2 regions of the Streptomyces sp. NPDC054975 genome follow, and region 2 is predicted to be linked to the other one. Evidence: riboswitches for the same ligand, from Rfam matches in the RefSeq annotation. Region 2 holds a riboswitch; the other holds the start of a gene.

Region 1 (10,633 bases), on a different contig from region 2:
TGGTCGCACGAGGGCATCGTCGCCTTCTCGAAGATCTGCACCCACGTCGGCTGCCCGATCTCGCTGTACGAGCAGCAGACCCACCACGTGCTCTGCCCGTGCCACCAGTCCACCTTCGACCTCGCCGACGGCGCGCGCGTCATCTTCGGCCCGGCCGGTCACGCCCTTCCGCAGCTGCGGATCGGTGTGAACGACAAGGGCAACCTGGAGGCGCTCGGCGACTTCGACGAGCCCGTCGGCCCTGCCTTCTGGGAGCGCGGATGAGCACTGTGACCGATACGAAGAAGAAGGCGCCCGCCGGTGAGCGGGTCGCCGACTGGGCCGACGGCCGTCTCGGGATCTACTCCCTGGCCAAGGCCAACATGCGGAAGATCTTCCCGGACCACTGGTCCTTCATGCTCGGTGAGATCTGCCTCTACAGCTTCCTCATCATCATCCTGACGGGCGTCTACCTGACGCTGTTCTTCCACCCGTCGATGAACGAGGTGGAGTACCACGGCAGCTACGTCCCGCTCCAGGGACAGCTGATGTCCGAGGCGTTCAACTCGACCATGCGCATCTCGTTCGATGTGCGCGGTGGTCTGCTCATCCGGCAGATCCACCACTGGGCGGCGCTGATCTTCCTCGCCGGCATGTTCGTGCACATGATGCGCGTGTTCTTCACCGGCGCGTTCCGCAAGCCGCGTGAGATCAACTGGCTGTTCGGCTTCCTGCTGTTCTTCCTGGGCATGTTCACCGGCTTCACCGGTTACTCGCTCCCGGACGACCTGCTCTCAGGCACCGGTGTCCGCTTCATGCAGGGCGCGATCCTGTCCGTGCCGGTCATCGGCACGTACCTGTCGATGTTCCTGTTCGGCGGGGAGTTCCCCGGCGGCGACTTCGTGGCCCGGTTCTACTCGGCGCACGTCCTGCTGCTGCCCGGCATCATGCTCGGCCTGGTGGTCGCCCACCTGATCCTGGTCTTCTACCACAAGCACACGCAGTTCGAGGGCCCCGGCCGTACGAACAAGAACGTCGTGGGCATGCCGCTGCTGCCGGTCTACATGGCCAAGGCCGGAGGCTTCTTCTTCCTGGTCTTCGGTGTCATCGCGATCATCGCGGCGATCGCCTCGATCAACCCGATCTGGGCCCTCGGCCCGTACCGACCGGACCAGGTGTCCACCGGCGCCCAGCCCGACTGGTACATGGGCTTCGCCGAAGGCCTGATCCGTGTCATGCCGGGCTGGGAGATCAACCTCTGGGGCCACACGCTCGTCCTGGGCGTGATGATCCCGCTGGCGATCTTCCCGCTGGTCCTCGCGGCCATCGCGGTCTACCCGTTCATCGAGTCCTGGATCACCGGCGACAAGCGCGAGCACCACATCGCGCAGCGCCCGCGCAACGCTCCGACGCGCACCGCCTTCGGTGTCGCCTGGATCACCGCGTACATGATCATGCTCGTCGGTGGTGGAAACGACCTCTGGGCCACCCACTTCCACCTGTCGATCAACTCGATCACCTGGTTCGTCCGGATCTTCTTCTTCGTCGGACCGGTCATCGCGTTCATCGTCACCAAGCGGATCTGCCTCGGCCTCCAGCGCCGGGACAAGGACAAGGTGCTGCACGGGCGCGAGTCCGGCATCATCAAGCGCCTGCCGCACGGTGAGTTCGTCGAGGTGCACCAGCCGCTCAGCCAGGGCGAGCTGTACAAGCTCACGGCGCACGAGCAGAACCAGCCGGCCGAGCTCGGCCCGCTGGTCGACGAGAACGGCGTCGAGCGCAAGGTCGGCCGCATGGAGAAGCTCCGCGTCAAGCTCAGCAAGAGCTACTACGGCGAGGACAACCAGATCGCCAAGCCGACCGTCGAGGAGTACAAGGAGATCACCAGCGGCCACGGCCACCACTGATCACCTGATCCACTCGACCTGACCAGTAGGTCGCCACAAGCGGGAGCCCCGTCCATTCGATGGACGGGGCTCTTTGCCGTCCCCGCGGCTCGATAGGGTGGTGTCGTATCCGTCACGGACCGACCAGGAGCTGCCATGAGCGCTGTGACCCCCGCTGGAGGACCTATGTCGGCGGGCCGCTCCTGGCCCGTCGTCCTGGACGGCCTGCTGACCGGCCGCGACCAGAGCGCCGAGGACACCGCCTGGGCGATGGACCGGATCCTGCGCGGCGAGGCCACCGACGCCCAGATCGCCGGATTCGTCGTGGCCCTGCGTGCCAAGGGCGAGACCGTCGAGGAGATCACCGGCCTCGTCCGCACCATGTACGAGCACGCCAACACGATCGAGGTGCCCGGCGACACCGTCGACATCGTGGGCACCGGCGGTGACGGTGCCAAGACCGTCAACATCTCCACGATGTCGGCGATCGTGGTCGCCGGCACCGGTGCCAAGGTCGTCAAGCACGGCAACCGGGCCGCGTCCTCCGCCTCCGGCGCCTCGGACGTCCTGGAGAAGCTCGGCGTCAACCTGGAACTGACCCCGCAACGGGTCGCCGACGTCGCCCAGGAGGCCGGGATCACGTTCTGCTTCGCCGTGAAGTTCCACCCGGCGCTGCGCCATGTGGCGATGGCCCGCAAGGAGCTGGGCATCCGCACGGTCTTCAACTTCCTCGGTCCGCTCACCAACCCCGCCCGGGTCAGGGCCCAGGCGACCGGTGTCGCGGATCCCCGGATGGCCCCGATCGTGGCGGGAGTGCTCGCCGAGCGCGGCTCCTCCGCACTGGTCTTCCGCGGCGACGACGGCCTCGACGAGCTGACGACCACGGCCACTTCGCGCGTCTGGGTGGTTCGGGGCGGTCAGGTGCGCGAGGAGACCTTCGACCCGAGGGACGTCGGCATCGACATCGTCCCGGTGGAGGCGCTGCGTGGCGCCGATGCCTCGTACAACGCGGATGTGGCGCGTCGGCTGCTCGCCGGCGAGACCGGTCCCGTACGGGACGCGGTGCTGCTGAACTCGGCGGCGGCCCTCGCGGCGCTGCACCCGGGGGAGGGCACCCTGGTGGAGCAGTTGCGCCACGGCATGGCGAAGGCGGCGGAGTCGATCGACTCGGGCTCGGCGCGGCGGGCGCTGGAGCGGTGGATCGCCGCGAGCAACGCGTAGCGGTGACGCGCAACCCCGTTCCGGAATACGGAACGGGGTTGCGCGCCGGCGATCAGCTGGCATACGTTCTGAACCAGGTCATGAGTGACAGCTACGAAGCCCCGGCTTGCTGTCCGGCAACCCTCCGTCCGTGGCGGGGTGCCCCGGGTGAAGACCAGGCCGTGGACAGCAAGGTCCACGGCAAGCGCGGACCCCTGCACATCCCTGGGGTCCTGGTCCTCAAGGGAGCAGTCTCGTGAGCAAGCGAATGCGCTAGGGCCTTCGGCCCCGTTTCCCCACCTCCACACGCATGCCGTGTGTCGAGGCAACACCCGTACGCGGCACCCCACTTCGCGCTGCCCTGCGGGTCCTTCGCTGCCCTCATCCCGCCAGGAGATACCGCCATGTCCGCGTACCCGAACGCCGTCGCCACCACCACCGCCACCACGGACGCCGACTCCGCCGACCCCTGCTGTGCCGCTCCGCTCCCGGTCCTCGGGCGGGACGTCACCGTGCCGCTCGTGACCGGGGGTGAGGTCACGTACGCCGCGCTCGACTACGCCGCCAGCGCGCCGGCCCTGCAGCGGGTGTGGGACGACGTCGCCGCGTACGCCCCCTACTACGGCAGCGTCCACCGGGGCGCCGGGTACCTCTCGCAGCTCTCCACCGACCTGTTCGAGAACAGCCGCGTCACCGTCGCCGAGTTCCTCGACTGCCGCCCCGGCGACCAGGTCGTCTTCACGCGCTCCACCACCGACTCGCTCAACCTGCTCGCCGCCGTGCTCCCCGCCGACTGCGAGGTCTTCGTCTTCGAGACCGAGCACCACGCCTCGCTCCTGCCGTGGCAGGACGCCCGGGTCACCTACCTCAACGCTCCCCGCACGCCCGCCCAGGCCGTCGCGACCCTGGAGCGCGCCCTCGCCGACCGCGACCCCTACGGCCCCGCCCTGGTCTGCGTCACCGGCGCCTCGAACGTGACCGGTGAGCTGTGGCCGGTCAAGGAGCTGGCCGCCGCCGCGCACGCCCACGGCGCGCGGATCGTCCTCGACGCCGCGCAGCTCGCGCCCCATCACCCCGTCTCGGTACGGGAGTTGGACGTGGACTGGGTCGCGTTCTCCGGTCACAAGCTGTATGCCCCGTTCGGGTCGGGCGTCCTCGCCGGCCGCGCCGACTGGCTCCAGGACGCCGAGCCGTACCTCGCCGGTGGCGGCGCGTCGAAGAAGGTCGCCCGCCGCGCCGACGGGGGAGTGGACGTCGAGTGGCACACCACCGCCGCCCGCCACGAGGCCGGTTCGCCGAACGTCATCGGCGTCTACTCCATCGCCTCCGCCTGCAAGGCCCTCACCGAGGCAGGTTTCGACCAGCTCGTCGCCCGTGAGCAGCACCTCGTCGCGACCGTCCGCGCGGGCCTCGCCGAGGTGCCCGAGGTCAAGGTGCTCTCGCTCTTCGGCGACGACTCCCCCTCGCCTTCGGCTGGGGGGACCCCCACGCGCGTCGGTGTCATCTCGTTCGTCGTCGAGGGCTGGAACAGCTCGCACTTCGCCGCCGCGCTCTCCGCCGAGTACGGCATCGGTGTCCGCGACGGCCTCTTCTGCGCCCACCCGCTGGTCCGCACCCTGCTCGGCAGCGACCCGCAGACCCAGGGCGAGTGCGGCGCGCCCGAGGCCGCGCCGGGTGAGAAGTCGCTCAACGCCATCCGGGTCAGCTTCGGCGCGGGTACGCCCGACGAGCACGTGGAGCGTTTCGTCCGCGCCGTGAAGGAGCTCGTCCGGGACGGCGCGCAGTGGAAGTACCGCACCGAGGACGGCCGTTGCGTCCCGGACCGCGGCTGAACACCCACTCGTACGGGTGAAGGGGGCCTCCTGTCGGGGCCCCCTTCCTCAGGACTCCAGGCCGATGGCGAAGGCCGCTTCCAGGTCGTGCTGCGAGTAGGTACGGAACGCGACGTGCGTGTCCGTCGCCTCGACACCCGGGATCTTGCTGATCCGGCCGGGGATGACGTCCGCCAGGTCGTCGTGCCGGGGCACGCGGACCATGGCGATCAGGTCGTACGTACCGGTCACCGAGAAGACCTCGCTGACGCTGTCGAGCGCGGCGATCGACTCCGCGATCTCGGGGATGCGGTCCACGCTGGTCTTGATGAGCACGATCGCGGTGATCACGGCTGGCTTTCTCCCTCGGTCGCCGCGGCTGGGGACTTCACTGTATCCCCACCCCGGTAGCGGCCCCAGGCGTAGAGGAAGCCGACGGCGAAGCCCACCACATGGGCCAGATACGCCACGCCAGGCCCCGCGCCGGCCGCGCGGGCCGCCAGCCACTGGAGCACGAACCAGAAGACCAGCACGATCCAGGCCGGAAACCGTAGCGGCAGGAAGAGCAGGAACGGAAAGAGGCTGGTCACCCGGGCGCGGGGGAAGAGATGGAGGAACGCCCCGAGGACCCCCGAGATCGCCCCCGAGGCGCCCACGAGCGTCTGCTCGCTGCTCGCGTGCGCCGCCGCGTAGCCGAGCAGCGCCAGATAGCCGCAGCCCAGGTAGAAGAGGCCGAAGGCGAACGGGCCCATGCGCTCCTCGGTCATCGCGCCGAAGACGTAGAGGAAGAGCATGTTCCCCAGCAGGTGCAGCCAGCTGCCGTGGACGAAGAGGGCGGTCAGCGGGGTGAGCAGGGTGCGCGGCGGGCCGCCGCCCACCAGCTCGGCCGGTACGACCCCCCAGCGGTGGAAGTACGCGCTCTGCGCCGCGAGGGCCGCGTCCCCGGTCCCGTACACGGGATTGAGGCCCGACACCGGGCTGATCACGAAGACCAGGCAGCAGGCGCCGATCAGGGCGTACGTCACCCTGGGCCCGGTACGGGCGCCCCGCCACGCCCCGAGGGCCGTCCGCCGCCAGTCGATCCGCCGCCCATCGATCATGGACAGATCATGGCGTAACGGGGCCGACCTGGACAGAGTGCCTCGCCGCGACACGGGGTACCTGCAAGGCCGTAGGGTTACGCGTTGTACCTCCGCAGTTCGACGGCGCACCGCGGCACCCGCACTCGCATCACGCACATGAAAGAGGACGGCACGATGACGACGGTTCCCCTGCCGACCGCCGAGACCCGCTGGCGCTGCACTCTCTGCGGCAACCTGACCCGGTTCGACGTGACCCGCTCCTCCAAGGTCGTCGAGTACGTCCATCTGGATCTGGCGGGTGAGCCGAAGGTCGAGGAGCGCGAGGTGGTCAGTGAGACCATCGAGTCGGTCCGCTGCCGCTGGTGCAACGCGGTGGACCAGATCGAACTGGTGGACAGGCCCGGCACCGCTTCCTGACGGAGGCAGCGCCCATGACGATGGGGTGACGCAACGTGGAGCAGCCCGCGCGCGGTGGAGAACCGGCCGGCGCGGCAGGTGACGCTGCCGAGGCGCTCGACCGCCCGCTGCCTGACGGCGTGCGGCGGAGGGTCGTCGCGCTGGTCTCGGACGCCTTCGGCGGGCTGACCGTCGCCGAGCTTCCGGCACCCCTGCGGCAGTACGCCCGCTTCACCGCGAGCCGGCGGGCCAAGTTCGCGGGCAACGCCATGGCCGCCGCCCTGGAGAGCGATCCGCTGTTCCGGCAGCGGATCGGCGAGCGCTTCAAGGAGGCGCAGCCCGAGCTGGCCGGGGCCGTCGAGACCGGCGCCCCGCCCGCTGCGGCCGACCCCGTCGACGTCGCCGCGGCCGCCTACGTCCTGCGCCCCGCCGGCTGGGTCAAGCTGGTCGCCGCCGCCGGTGAGGAGGCCCAGCGGGCGGACGCCGAGCGGGCCGACGAGGCCGGGCGGCGCGAGCTGGAGCGGCTGCGCGAGGAGGTCGCCGCCGCCAAGGAGCGCGGCCGCGCGGAGACCGAGCAGTTGCGCCACGATCTGGAGGCGGCCCGCAGGGAAGCCGAATCGCTTCACCGCAAGCTGCGCAGCGCCCAGAGCGATGTGAAGCGGGGCGAGGCGGCCCTCCGCAGGATCCACGCGGAGATCGACACGATCAGGGCGGAGGCGGCGGCCCAGGTGTCGTCCGCCGAGAGCGAGAGCCGGCGCCTCAAGGCCCGGCTCGGTGAGGTCGAGGCGGCCCTGGAGGCCAGCCGCCGGGCCGCCCGCGAGGGGCGCTCGGTGGAGGACATGCGGCTGCGGCTGCTGCTCGACACGGTGCTCGACGCCGCCCAGGGGCTCCGGCGCGAACTGGCCCTGCCGCCCGTCTCCGTCCATCCCGCCGACACCGTCGACGCGGTGGAGCCCGGCCGGATGTCCCCGAAGGACATCGCGGCCCGCGCGCTCTCCGAGACCGACCCGGCGCTCCTCGACCAGCTTCTCGCGCTGCCCCAGGCCCATCTGGTCGTGGACGGCTACAACGTCACCAAGACCGGCTACCCGACCATGCCGCTGGAGAAGCAGCGGCTGCGTCTGCTCGGCGGGCTCTCCGCGCTCGCGGCGCGCTCGGGCGCCGAGGTCACCTGTGTCTTCGACGGGGCGGAGCTGGCCGCCCCGGTGCTCCTCGCGCCGCCGCGCGGGGTGCGGGTGCTGTTCTCCAAGCCGGGCGTCACGGCCGACGAGTTGATCCGCCAGCTGGTCCGCGCCGAGCCGCCGGGCCGCCCGGTCGTGGTCGTCTCGACCGACCGCGAGGTGGCCGACGGGGTCGCCAAGGCCGGTGCGCGGCCCGTCGCGTCCGCCTTGTTGCTCAAGCGGCTTTCGCGCATGTCGTGACGGATCGTAAGTCCTGGGCTTAATGCCCGAATTCTGGAGGGCGTAGGGTCAAGTGGCCATTACTGCCCGTGTGAACCGTGGAAATAATGTGCCCCGTGAGCGAGATTTTGCTCATGAGGATTTGAACTGATCACAAGATGGTCACTAGGGTCAGGCCTCGAACCTTCGCGCGGTTGATCATCCATCGGGGATGTCAGCGGAGGAACCGCCTGACGCAGTTCGGTTGGGCGGCTCGAGGAAGAAGGAGCTCGCCTTCGTGGCGTCCCACCGTCGACCCAAGCAGCCGAGCCGCACCCGCGTGACCGTGCTCACCGTCACCGCCGCCGCTGCTGTTGCGCTCACCGCCCAGACCGGCGCCCAGGCGGCTCCGAAGCCGAAGATCGACGACGTCAAGTCGAAGGTCGACAAGCTCAACCACGAGGCCGAGGAGGCCACGGAGCAGTACAACCTGGCCGACGAGCGCCGGGGCAAGCTGCAGGAGGAGATCAGCACCCTCCAGGACAAGGTGGCGCGCGGACAGCAGGAGCTCAACACCCTGCGGAACAGCATCGGTTCGGTCGCGAGCGCGCAGTACCGCTCCGGTGGCATCGACCCGGCCCTCCAGCTCTTCCTCTCCTCCGACCCGGACACCTACCTCGACAAGGCGTCCGCGATCGACCAGCTCGGCGCCAAGCAGGCCGACGTGCTCCAGTCGATCCAGGCCAAGCAGCGGACCCTGGCCCAGCAGCGCGCCGAGGCGACGACGAAGCTCGGCGACCTCGAGGACGTCACCAAGACCCTCGGTGAGAAGAAGAAGAGCTACCAGGGCAAGCTGGCCGAGGCCCGCAAGCTGCTCAACACCCTCACCGCCGCCGAGCGCGCCAAGATCCAGCAGGACGAGCAGCGCGCCAGCCGCGCCGCCGGCGAGCGCGTCGACCTCGGCAACGAGGTCCCGGCCTCCGCGCGTGGCCAGGCCGCGCTCAGCGCCGCCGCCACCCAGATCGGCAAGCCGTACGTCTCCGGCGCCGAGGGCCCCAACTCGTACGACTGCTCGGGTCTGACCCAGTGGGCCTACCGCCAGGCCGGCGTCACGCTCACCCGCACCACGTACACCCAGCAGAACGACGGCGTGAAGATCGGCCGCAGCCAGCTCAAGCCGGGCGACCTGGTCTTCTTCAACGGCCTTTCGCACGTGGGTCTGTACGCGGGCAACAACACGATCCTGCACGCCCCCAAGCCGGGCGCCTCGGTCCGCTACGAGTCCATGAGCTACATGGGCACCTTCCAGTTCGGCGTGCGCATCTGACGCGCCCGACTCCCGCGGCCTGACGCCCAATCGGGTGGTTCGTCGCCTCCTTCGCTGACGTGACGCCCCGCCGGTGACCTTGTGGTCTCCGGCGGGGCGTCACTTTGCGTGCCCGGCAGGTTCGTTGGACGCAGAGTGATCACCGGCTACTGTCTGCCGCGCCAGTCTGGGTAACAGCCGAACGGAGCGCGATACGTGGCGTCCCACCGACGACCCGCCAGGGTCACCGTCCTGACCGCCGCCGCGGCCACCGCCGCCACGGCCTTCGGCGCCGTCCCCGCGAGCGCCGACCCGGTCGGCACCCCGGAGTCGACGCGTGCCACGGTCGACCGGCTCTTCGAGGAGGCCGAAAAGGCCACCGAGGGCTACAACAAGGCAGACGAGCGGGCGGACGTGCTGCGCAGGACGGTCGCCGAGGCGCGGGACAGCGTGGCGCGCGGCCAGGAGCGCATCAACCGCATGCGGGGCGCGCTCGGTTCGGTCGCCGGGGCCCAGTACCGCTCCGGCGGGATCGACCCGGCCCTGGCGCTGCTGCTCTCCTCCGACCCCGACTCCTACCTCGACCGGGCCTCCGTCCTCGACCGGGTGGCCGCCCGGCAGGGCGTGGCGCTCGGCCAACTCCAGCACGAGCAGCGCCGGCTGAACCAGGAACGGACCGAGGCGACCAAGCTCCTCGCCGAGCTGGAGCTCAGCCGCACCCAGGTCGCCCAGCACAAGCGCACCGTCGAGCGGAAGCTCGCCGAGGCCCGCCGGCTGCTGCAGTCGCTGACGGCCGAGGAGCGCGCCGACTTCGAGGGCGGCCGGGCCTCCCGCTCGGGCCGCGACGGACTCGCCGAGGAGCTGCCGCCGCTCGCCGACCTCGGCCCGGCCTCCTCGCGGGCCGCCGCCGCGGTGATCGCCGCCCGCAGCGCCATCGGCAGCCCCTACGTGTGGGGGGCGACCGGGCCGTCCGCCTTCGACTGCTCGGGCCTGATGGTCTGGTCGTACCGGCAGGCCGGGATCAGCCTCCCCCGGACCTCGTCCGCGCAGCGCGCCGCCGGCCGGCAGGTGCCGCTCTCGCAGGCGCAGCCCGGCGACCTGGTGACGTACCGCAGCGACGCCAGCCATGTCGGGATCTACGCGGGCAACGGCCAGGTCATCCACGCCCCCTATCCCGGGGCCCGGGTGCGCTACGACCCCGTGGGGATGATGTCCCACGTGACGGTGACGCGCGTCTGACCGGACGCTTGTCCGCTCGTCTGCCCGTACGATCGGGGGCGTGGCAGGTCAGGGGCGTGGAGCGGGGCGACGGGCGGCGGCCTGTCTGCTGACGACGTTGCTCGCCCTCGCCGGATGCGCCGCCCCGGAGCCGGCCGACCCCGCACCCCAGGAGATCCGCACGCTCCTCGACCAGCACGCGCGGGCGCTGCTCGACCGGGACGAGACGGCCTTCGCGGTGGCGCTCGACCCCGCGCTCGCACCCACCGCGATCGAGGAGTTCGACCGGCTCGCCGAGGTGCCGCTCGCCTCCTGGGGCTACCGCCTGAAGGACGTCGACCGGGCGGGACAGGACCGGGCGCGGGTCCGCGCCGAG
Region 2 (10,633 bases):
ACGACCTGGGTGACCTGCCGGCCTTCGCGGCCGTGGAGAAGCTCCGCTCGAACGGCACCCCGGGCCTGCTGGTGTGCAGCGGCTCGTCGGAGGTCCAGGAACTCTCCGACCGCGCCGACCTGTCCGTCCCGGGACCGGCGGGCGTGGTCCGCTTCCTGACGGACCTGGCGGAGGCGGTACGGGAGGGGTCCGCCTAGGAAGCCGGCTCGCCGCCGCGCAGGGCGTTCAGCTGTTCCAGGAACCAGCGCTGGGGCGGCAGCGCCGTCGCGGCGGACGCCAGGCGTTTCGAGCGGTCCGCGCGCTCGGTGGCGGGCATCGTCAGGGCCTGGAGCAGGGCGCGCGCGGTCTCCGAGACGTCGTACGGGTTGACCGTCAGGGCGTCCTCGCGCAGCTCCTCGTACGCCCCGGCCCCCGTCGACAGCACCAGCGCGCACCCGGCCTCCGAGACCACCGGGATCTCCTTCGCCACCAGGTTCATCCCGTCGCGGACCGGGTTGATCAGCGCCACGTCCGCGAGCCGGTACGCGGCGAGGGAGCGCGGGAAGTCGTCCTTCACGGAGAGGAGGACCGGCTGCCACTCCGCGGTGCCGAACTCCGTGTTGATCTCCTCCGCCAGCTCCGCGACCGACGCCGTGTACGCGCGGTAGACCTCGAGGTCCTGGCGGGACGGGTAGGCAGAGGCCAGGTGGACGACCCTGCCCCGCCACTCCGGGTGCTCCTGGAGCAGCTCCCGGTACGCCAGCAGGCCACGGACGATGTTCTTCGACAGCTCCGTGCGGTCCACCCGCACGATCGTCTTCCGGTCGCCGACCTCGGCCCGCAGCGCGGCGAGCCGGTCGTCGACCTCGGGCCGGTGGGCCAGCGAACGGAGGTCGTCGCCGTCCACGCCCAGCGGGTAGGCGTGCACCCGGGTGCGGCGCGGCTCGCCGCCCGCCCTGCGGTGCTTCACCCCGCGCCAGGGGTCGTCGCCCTGCCAGACCCCTTCGGCCTCGCCCTGCTCGCCGTGGAGGTGCGCGCCGGTGATGAACGCCTGCGCCCATCCCCAGGTGTGGAAACCCAGCTCGTCCGCGCCGAGCATGCCCCACAGCAGCTCCTCGCGGATGTCCTCGGGCAGCATCCGCAGGTACTCCGGCAGCGCCCACGGCGTGTGCGTGAAGTGGCCGATCCGCAGGTCCGGCCGCAGCTCCCGCAGCATGCCCGGGGCCAGCGCCAGGTGGTAGTCCTGCACCAGGACCGCCGCGCCCTCGTCCGCGCCGGCCGCGAGCTCCTCGGCGAAGGCCCGGTTGTAGCTCCGGTACGACTCCCAGCGGCGGCGGAACTCCGCGTCGAAGACCGGCTCGCGCGGGATCTCGTACAGGTGGTGGTGGAGGAACCACAGCACCGAGTTCGCGATGCCGTTGTACGCGTCGGCGTACACCTCCGGGTCGATGTCCAGCATCCGCACGCCCGGCTCGGAGACCCCGCGCCGGACCGCCTCGCGGTCACCGTCCCCGAGGGCCGCGCACACCCACACGCTGTCCTCCGAGGAGACGGCGCTCAGCCCGGAGACGAGACCGCCCCCGCCGCGCCGGGCACTGAGCGTGCCGTCGGCGGCGAGGGCGTACGAGACCGGACCCCGGTTGGACGCCACGAGCACAGAAGCCATGTGGCGAACCTAGCCCGTGACGTAAACGCTCAAACGTACGTATACGACTCTGGCGAATCCTCGCCTCAGAGGTCGCGGTGTCCGCGCAGGGCTGCCTTCGCCACGAGACCGGTCGCGGCCAGCGCCAGGGCCAGTCCGCCGAGCAGCCACAGGCGCTCACCGCTCGATCCGGTTTCCGCCATCGAGCTGCCGGGGCCGTGCGGGGCCGGGCCCGGGCGCGGCTCATGGGTGGTGGGGGCCGGGGCCGGGGCGATCTCGGCCTCCGAGGGGGACGGAGACGCCGGGGCCGACGGCTTGGGGTCCACCGGGGCGGGCCGCGACGGCTTCGTCGGGGACGGGCTCTGCTTCGGCGGGTCGAGGACCCGTGACACCGCGCAGGCCGGGTCCTCACTGCCCTTTCCGCAGTTCGAGCGCGGCGACTGGACCTCGACGCCGCCCAGCAGCCTGCCGTCGCCGCGCACCCGGTCGTGGACCTTCACCGAGTACGTGACCGTCGCCGACTTCCCGGCCGGGATGTCTCCGACGAAGCCGATCTTCGACCTGCCGTACGTCACCTTCCCGAGCGTCGCCTTCGCGTCGCCGGTGTAGTCGGCGTCGCCCAGGGTGCTGGTCAGGTCGTCACTGAACGTGACCTTCGGGTAGTCCAACGCGCTGACGTTCTTCGCCGTGATCGTGTACGTGAGGGTGTCGCCCGGCTTCACCTTCGTCGGGCTCGCCGTCTTGGTGATCTCCAGGTCCGGCACCGGTACGGAGAAGGCGAGCCCCGAGGGCACGTACGTGTCGCCGGTCGTCGTGAACGTCAGGTCCGCCGAGCGCGCGCCCGCCGCGATGGCGCCGTCCGGGATGTCGAAGGCCTTCGCGTCGATGGACAGGTTGTTCGTCAGCTTCGGGGAGACGGCGCCGTCGTCCTCGCTGACGAAGAAGTTGTCTCTTTTGCCCGTGTGGCTCTCGGTGACGTTCCTGCCGTCGACGAGGAACGCGTCGCCGGGCGTGTTCCAGTCGCCCTCGTACGCCGTCACGCTCGCCCGCGCCCTGCCCGTCGACCGGTGGAAGCCGTCGACGGTGAGAGTGGTGGCGGGGGAGGTGGAGCGCTGGAGGACGTGGCCGCCGTAGACGTGGATGTCGCGGCGGTCGGGGGCGAAGGTCGGCTCGGGTCCCGGGAACGCGTAGACCACCGTCAGGGACCAGCCGGCCACACAGCCCTTGCCGTTCGGCGCCCAGACGTTGCCCACCGCGACCCGCGTGTCGATGCCGGTCACGCCCGCGAACGCGGCCGTGACGTCCGACTCGCCGGTGTAGTAGTGCGGGCCGGCGGTGTCCGCCGGGTCGGTCACCATGCTGTCGATCGAGACCGCCGTCGCGGGCCCGGCGCCGACCTTGAGGTGCGGCGCGGTCGTCGCGTGGTCGCCGGGCGAGGTCACCACGTCGGCGCCGGAGATGTCGCAGCGCTTCAGTTGCGCCCCGCTCGGCGCCCTGTACGTGCCGTCGTTGCCGCCCCAGAAGAGCCGGGCGTAGGCGACCTTCGCGCCGGCCGGGACCGCGACGTGGCCGGTGCTGGAGCCGAATCCGTCGGCCATGGACGCAGTGTTCACGCGCTCCATGACGAAGGTGTTGTTGTTGTCGCCGCCCTGCCCGGCGGCGGCGCTCGCGCAGCGCGCGGCCAGGTCGGCGGGGGCCCTGGGGCAGCCCATGACCGTGTTGCCGACGGTCGTGAAATCGCCGTACAGCGACGCGTCGTAGCGCTTGCCGAAGGGCTCCACCACGTCCGCGGCGGCCGGGCCTGCCGAGGCGAGGGAGAGCGGGAGCGAGCCGAGCGAACCGACGGCGAGGGCGAGCGCCGCCGACAACCTGGTCATTCGATATGAGAGCCGCATGAAACGGAAATGTAGGCAAAAAACACAATCATTCGACGCTACGCCACGCGGCGGTGCGCGTACTCCGCGATCTCGGCCATCGGCGGCCGCTCCTCGGTGTCCACCGCGTACGTGCGCGGCGTGAACCCCGCCTCGCCCCGCTCGAACTGCGTCAGCCGGGGCCGCACCAGGTGGCCGCGGGAGAGCCGCAGCTGCGCCGTTCGGTAGATCGCCGCCGCCATCCGGCCCAGCGCCTGCCCGTCCTGGTGCCGGTGCTTGCGGACCCCGACGTCCACCTGCGCGAGCGCGTCAAGGCCGACCGTGTGCAGCGCGTCCACGAGCAGGCCCAGCTCCACTCCGTAACCGACGGGGAACGGCAGCCGTTCGAGCAGCGAGCGCCGCGCCGCGTACTCGCCGCCCAGCGGCTGCACGAAACCGGCCAGCTGCGGCCAGTGCAGATTGAGCAGCGGCCGTGCCACCAGCTCGGTCACCCGGCCACCCTGACCTGGGGTCTTGCCGGGGGCGGGCCCGTCGAACTCCGGGCCCAGCGGGCGGTCGTACATCGCCTTCACGAAGTGCACGTCCGGGTCGGTGAGCAGCGGGCCGACGATCCCGGTGACGAAGTCCGCCGAGAAGTCCCGCAGGTCCGCGTCGACGAAGCAGACGATGTCACCCTCCGTCACCATCAGCGACCGCCAGAGCACCTCGCCCTTGCCGGGCACGGCCGGTATCCGGGGCAGGATCGCGTCCCGCGCCACCACCCGGGCCCCGGCAGCCGCCGCCACCTCCGCCGTACGGTCGGTGGAGCCGGAGTCGATCACCACCAGCTCGTCCACCAGCGGGACCGCCTCGGTCATCAGCTCGCGCCGGATCACGCCGACGATGTCGCCGACCGTCGCCTCCTCGTTCAGCGCGGGCAGCACGACGCTGACCGTCGTCCCGTGCTTGGCCGCGAGGACGCGGTCGAGCGGGCGGTCTGCCACGGACCAGGACCGCCGGCCGAGCCAGCGCTCCACTTCCTCCAGCAAGGTGATCTCCATCTCGCGGTTCGGACGACCATCTCAACCGTCCATGCCTTCGGTTACAGTCTTGAACAACGCGAACGCCCGATGCATGTCGGGGTGCCGTCCGCGTTCCACAACCGAATACCGCTCATCCAGAGGGGCAGAGGGAAACGGCCCGTTGAAGCCCCGGCAACCCTCCAGTCGGTCTCGTCCGCAGTCGCCGTCACTGCGCCCGCGAGGCTCCCGGCTAGGGAAGGTGCCAAATCCGTCTCATGGCGACGTTCGTCATGGGAAAGATGAGGAGAAAGGGCCTCGCCTCCATGGCTGTACAGACTGTTTCCACCGAAACCTCCCAGACCGTCGATCTCGGTCCCGCTTCCGGCCTTTCCTGTCGGGAATGCGGTGAGGTGTTCGCGCTCGGCCCGATCTTCGCCTGCGAGCTGTGTTTCGGCCCGCTCGAAGTCGCGTACGACCTTCCCACCGGCGACCCCGAGGCGCTGCGCAAGCAGATCGAGGCCGGCCCCGCCAACATCTGGCGCTACGCCCCGCTGCTGCCCGTCCCCGCCGACGTCGCCGACAAGCCGAACCTGAACCCGGGCTGGACCAAGCTCGTCCAGGCCGACAACCTCGGCCGCGAGCTCGGCGTCGAGCCCGGCAAGCTCTTCGTCAAGGACGACTCCGGCAACCCGACGCACTCCTTCAAGGACCGCGTCGTCGCCCAGGCCCTGGAGGCCGCCCGCGCCTTCGGCTTCACCACCCTCTCCTGCTCCTCCACCGGCAACCTGGCCGGCGCCGTCGGCGCCGCCGCCGCCCGTGCCGGCTTCCGCTCGTGCGTGTTCATCCCGCACGACCTGGAGCAGGGCAAGGTCGTCATGGCCGCCGTCTACGGCGGTGAGCTCGTCGGCATCGAGGGCAACTACGACGACGTCAACCGCTTCTGCTCCGAGCTCATCGGCGACCCGCTGGGCGAGGGCTGGGGCTTCGTCAACGTCAACCTGCGCCCGTACTACGGCGAGGGCTCCAAGACGCTCGCGTACGAGATCTGCGAGCAGCTCGGCTGGGTCATCCCCGACCAGCTCGTGATCCCGATCGCCTCCGGCTCGCAGCTCACCAAGATCGACAAGGGGCTGCAGGAGCTCATCAAGCTGGGCCTGGTCGAGGACAAGCCGTACAAGATCTTCGGCGCACAGGCCGAGGGCTGCTCGCCGGTGTCGGCGGCCTTCAAGGCCGGTCACGACGTCGTACGGCCCCAGAAGCCGAACACCATCGCCAAGTCGCTCGCCATCGGCAACCCGGCCGACGGCCCGTACGTCCTCGACATCGCGCGCCGCACGGGCGGCGCGGTGGAGGACGTCAACGACGAGCAGGTCGTCGAGGCGATCAAGATCCTGGCCCGGACCGAGGGCATCTTCGCCGAGACGGCGGGCGGCGTGACGGTCGGCGTGACGAAGAAGCTGATCGAGGCCGGCCTCATCGACCCCAGCCTGACCACCGTCGTGCTCAACACGGGCGACGGCCTCAAGACCCTGGACGCGGTCGCCGATACCTCGCAGGCGACCGCCACCATCCGCCCGAGCCTCGACGCGTTCCGCGACGCCGGCCTGGCCCACTGACCCCCCTCGTCACGGAAGGCAGCACCACATGAGCGTCAAGGTCCGTATCCCCACCATCCTCCGCACCTACACGGGCGGCCAGGCCGAGGTTCCGGCGGAGGGCGCGACCCTGTCCGAGGTCATCGCCGACCTGGAGAAGAACCACGCGGGCATCGCCGCGCGCGTCCTGGACGACCAGGGCAAGCTGCGCCGCTTCGTGAACGTCTACGTCAACGACGACGACGTCCGCTTCGAGCAGGGCCTGGAGACGGCGACGCCGGACGGCGCGGGCGTCTCGATCATCCCGGCGGTCGCAGGCGGCTGCTGAGCCTCGCCGGCTTCGCCGGCTTCCCGGCCTCGCCGCCGGCCCCTGGGATTACCCGCAGTAATCGAATTGCCCCCTCCGCGCGAGAAGCGGAGGGGGCAATTCTGCATGGTTGAGCGCGGTAGAGTTGGGGAAGTCCCCCCGGCTCCACTCCGCCGCTCCGTGCCAGGCGCATATGAGAATGCGCCCGCACGCGACAAGAAGTCGCCAAAGTGCGCGCACGTTGTGTACCTTCTGCCACGCTTTGCCGGGCCCGACTTGCCCCGGAATTCAGCAATTCCTCCGGAATTCTCCTTTACGCCGTGCCCAGAATTCTCGCCCGATTGACCTGTTGCAGAGGGCAGTTGGGCAGATACATTCAGCCGCGGTCGACGCGTTCCGGCGCAGGGTCTGACCCGGGTCCGCGAAGTGCGGTCCCGCGCAAGGGCCAGTAATAGGGGAGTTAGGCATGGCTCAGGGCACCGTCAAGTGGTTCAACGCGGAGAAGGGCTACGGCTTCATCGCGGTCGACGGTGGTGCGGATGTATTCGTCCACTACAGCGCGATCCAGATGGACGGATACCGCACCCTCGAAGAGGGTCAGCGGGTCGAGTTCGAGATCTCGCAGGGCCAGAAGGGTCCGCAGGCGGACATGGTCAAGCTCGCCGTCTGAGTACGGCGCGATCGGCCACCACGTACGCACTCACGCGTTTCTCACGCCGAGGGGTCCGCATCCTGACCAGGATGCGGACCCCTCGTGCGTGCGCGGGTGCCCATGCCCGGTCTTCCGATCTGTGGGAGTCGCTTGCACTCGCATGGGCCGAGTGCTAATCATTGGCGTTAGCACTCTGAAGGTGAGAGTGCTTACGAGGATCGGGCAGACGAGGTCCGTGGCCAGGTGGGGCAAGGAACCATCGGGGTCGCAGGCCGTCCGTCGCGGGCGTCGGCGCGGTCCTGGAGCGTTATCCACCCCATGTCCGGGAGGACCACTTCACATGGCCAAGATCATCGCGTTCGACGAGGAGGCACGGCGCGGTCTCGAGCGCGGGATGAACCAGCTCGCCGACGCCGTCAAGGTCACCCTTGGCCCCAAGGGCCGGAACGTCGTCCTCGAGAAGAAGTGGGGCGCCCCCACGATCACCAACGATGGTGTGTCCATCGCCAAGGAGATCGAGCTCGAGGACCCGTACGAGAAGATCGGCGCCGAGCTGGTCAAGGAAGTCGCCAAGAAGACGGACGACGTCGCCGGTGACGGTACGACCACCGCGACCGTCCTCGCCCAGGCGCTCGTCCGCGAGGGCCTGCGCAACGTGGCGGCCGGCGCCAACCCGATGGCCCTCAAGCGCGGCATCGAGAAGGCCGTCGAGGCCGTCTCCGGCGCCCTGCTGGAGCAGGCGAAGGATGTCGAGACCAAGGAGCAGATCGCTTCCACGGCCTCCATCTCCGCCGCCGACACCCAGATCGGCGAGCTCATCGCCGAGGCGATGGACAAGGTCGGCAAGGAAGGCGTCATCACCGTCGAGGAGTCCCAGACCTTCGGTCTGGAGCTGGAGCTCACCGAGGGTATGCGCTTCGACAAGGGCTACATCTCGGCGTACTTCGCCACCGACATGGAGCGTATGGAGGCGTCCCTGGACGACCCGTACCTCCTGATCGTCAACTCCAAGATCTCCTCCGTGAAGGACCTGCTCCCGCTGCTGGAGAAGGTCATGCAGTCGGGCAAGCCGCTGCTGATCATCGCCGAGGACGTCGAGGGCGAGGCCCTGTCGACCCTGGTCGTCAACAAGATCCGCGGCACCTTCAAGTCCGTCGCGGTCAAGGCTCCGGGCTTCGGCGACCGTCGCAAGGCCATGCTGAACGACATCGCCATCCTCACGGGCGGCACGGTCATCTCCGAGGAGGTCGGCCTCAAGCTCGAGAACGCGGGCCTGGACCTGCTGGGCCGCGCCCGCAAGGTCGTCATCACCAAGGACGAGACCACGATCGTCGACGGTGCCGGTGACAGCGACCAGGTCGCCGGTCGCGTCAACCAGATCCGCGCCGAGATCGAGAACTCCGACTCGGACTACGACCGCGAGAAGCTGCAGGAGCGCCTGGCGAAGCTCGCCGGCGGTGTTGCGGTCATCAAGGCCGGTGCCGCGACCGAGGTCGAGCTCAAGGAGCGCAAGCACCGCATCGAGGACGCCGTTCGCAACGCGAAGGCGGCCGTCGAGGAGGGCATCGTCGCCGGTGGTGGCGTGGCCCTGCTCCAGGCCTCCAACGTCTTCGAGAAGCTCGAGGCCGACCTGTCCGGCGACGAGGCCACCGGTGCCGCGATCGTGAAGCTGGCCCTGGAGGCCCCGCTGAAGCAGATCGCCGTCAACGCCGGCCTCGAGGGCGGCGTCGTGGCGGAGAAGGTCCGCAACCTGCCCGTCGGCCACGGCCTGAACGCCGCGACCAACGAGTACGTGGACCTCATCGCCGAGGGCATCATCGACCCGGCGAAGGTGACGCGCTCCGCGCTGCAGAACGCGGCCTCCATCGCCGCGCTGTTCCTGACCACCGAGGCCGTCATCGCCGACAAGCCCGAGAAGGCCGGCGCGGCCGCCCCGGGTGGCATGCCGGGCGGTGACATGGACTTCTGATCCGTCAGGATCGGTAGTTCCTCGCTGTACGCGACCGAGGGCGGCACTCCCTGTTGGGGGTGCCGCCCTCGGGCGTTCGGGGTGATGCTGGGAGGAGAGCCCCGACAGGCGGGAGCGCGCCATGGTCACGCTGCTGACGACACCGACGGACCGCGAGCTGGTGATCACCCGCACCTTCGACGCGCCGCCCGCCCGCGTCTGGGAGGCGTGGACCCGTCCCGAGCACGTCCGGCAGTGGTACGGCGTGGCCGCGATGCCCACGACCGTCTGCGACATCGACCTCAGGGTCGGCGGCGCGTGGCGGTGGGGCCAGAAGGCGCCCGACGGCCGGGAGATCGTCTTCTCCGGCACGTACCAGGAGATCATCCCGAACGAGCGCCTTGTCTACACCGAGGTCTTCGAGCTGATGCCGGGCCCGCCCGTCCATGTCGTCCTCACCTTCGACGACACCCCGGACGGCGGCACGGCGCTGACGAGTACGTCGCTCTGGCCGTCGACGGAGATCCGCGACCAGGCGCTGGCGACGGGCATGGAGGCCGGGGTCAAGGAGGAGTACGACCGTCTCGCGGTGTACCTGGAGATGATGTGAGCCTGGTCGTGCCGCGGCTCGCGGCGGGCGCGTACGAGCTGCGCGGGTGGGAGCGGGCGGACCTGCCGCTCGTGGAGGAGGCGTCGACCGACCCGTACATCCCGCTGACCACCACGGTCCCTCCGGTGTACTCGGACAGCGAGGGCGAGGCGTTCCTGTGGCGGCAGCAGGCCCGCGCGGAGACGGGCGCGGGGTACTCCTTCGTGGTCGTCCGCCGCCGCGACGACCGGCCGGTCGGCATGATCGGCCTCTGGCTCCGCGACCTCCCGGAGGGCCGGGCGACCTTCGGCTACTGGATCGTCCCCTCCTGCCGGGGCGAGGGCGCCGCGGCGGCGGCGCTGACGGCGGTAAGCGCGTGGGCCTTGGGCGAACTGGGCATTCCCCGGCTCCAGTTGCTCGTCGAACCGTGGAACGAGGCCTCGGCCCGGACGGCCGAGCGGGCCGGGTTCGTACGGGAGGGACTGCTGCGGTCCTGGCAGGAGGTGGGCGGCGAACGGCGGGACATGGTGATGTACGGGCGGGTGCGCGCGGGTGGGGCTCGGTAGGGGCCGGTGGCTCGGGAGCGAGTAGCTAGGGGGTGTCTTCAGCTGCGCGGGCGGGTTCTGAGGCTCGAAGCCCGGAGCTTGGGCTTCGGGTCCACCGGTCTGGTCGGTCCGGGCGACTCGAAGCCCGTAGCTCGGGCCGCGGATCAGCCGGTCTGGTCGGTCCTGGCGCCCGGGCGCATCGCGAAGGCGGACCACAGGGCCGCCACCAGCAGTGCGGCGGTCGCCATCGCCGCCAGTTCGGCCACCTCCGGCCGCCATCCGAGGGAGAGCCGGGTGCCCAGGAAGGTCAGCGCGACCGTGATCCGTCCGGGGCCGTAGACCGGGACCCTGGCGGCCGCCGTCCGCAGTACCGCTGCCGTCGCCACGCCGATCGCCGCCCAGGCGACCAGGTACGGCCAGACCGCCCCCGGGGCGGCCGGCGGCAGCCCGTACTGGTCGGGCCCGAGGCGGAACAGGGACCCGGCCCACCCCAGCCCG

Evidence for each region. A riboswitch is a leader RNA that binds a small molecule or an ion and turns the genes downstream of it on or off. The one in region 2 is predicted to bind S-adenosylmethionine.
Region 1: linked by a shared signal. The riboswitch ahead of ACWF79_RS23570 (aminotransferase class V-fold PLP-dependent enzyme) and the one ahead of thrC (threonine synthase) in region 2 are both predicted to bind S-adenosylmethionine.

The regions. Positions count from the first base shown of each region.
Region 1 covers NZ_JBSGWV010000029.1:32,835-43,467, reverse strand. Annotated here, with positions in the region: gene qcrA (cytochrome bc1 complex Rieske iron-sulfur subunit) at 1-264, shown strand, start outside; gene qcrB (cytochrome bc1 complex cytochrome b subunit) at 261-1,886, shown strand; gene trpD (anthranilate phosphoribosyltransferase) at 2,022-3,086, shown strand; SAM riboswitch class IV at 3,163-3,279, shown strand; gene ACWF79_RS23570 (aminotransferase class V-fold PLP-dependent enzyme) at 3,470-4,897, shown strand; gene ACWF79_RS23565 (Lrp/AsnC family transcriptional regulator) at 4,946-5,227, opposite strand; gene ACWF79_RS23560 (rhomboid family intramembrane serine protease) at 5,224-5,976, opposite strand; gene ACWF79_RS23555 (hypothetical protein) at 6,133-6,375, shown strand; gene ACWF79_RS23550 (NYN domain-containing protein) at 6,411-7,775, shown strand; gene ACWF79_RS23545 (NlpC/P60 family protein) at 8,032-9,060, shown strand; gene ACWF79_RS23540 (NlpC/P60 family protein) at 9,256-10,278, shown strand; gene ACWF79_RS23535 (hypothetical protein) at 10,319-10,633, shown strand, end outside.
Region 2 covers NZ_JBSGWV010000002.1:122,974-133,606, forward strand. Annotated here, with positions in the region: gene otsB (trehalose-phosphatase) at 1-197, shown strand, start outside; gene ACWF79_RS02960 (alpha,alpha-trehalose-phosphate synthase (UDP-forming)) at 194-1,645, opposite strand; gene ACWF79_RS02965 (DUF7927 domain-containing protein) at 1,711-3,501, opposite strand; gene ACWF79_RS02970 (glucosyl-3-phosphoglycerate synthase) at 3,558-4,526, opposite strand; SAM riboswitch class I at 4,648-4,805, shown strand; gene thrC (threonine synthase) at 4,799-6,115, shown strand; gene ACWF79_RS02980 (MoaD/ThiS family protein) at 6,144-6,422, shown strand; gene ACWF79_RS02985 (cold-shock protein) at 6,868-7,071, shown strand; gene groL (chaperonin GroEL) at 7,394-9,022, shown strand; gene ACWF79_RS02995 (SRPBCC family protein) at 9,144-9,611, shown strand; gene ACWF79_RS03000 (GNAT family N-acetyltransferase) at 9,608-10,156, shown strand; gene ACWF79_RS03005 (hypothetical protein) at 10,300-10,633, opposite strand, start outside.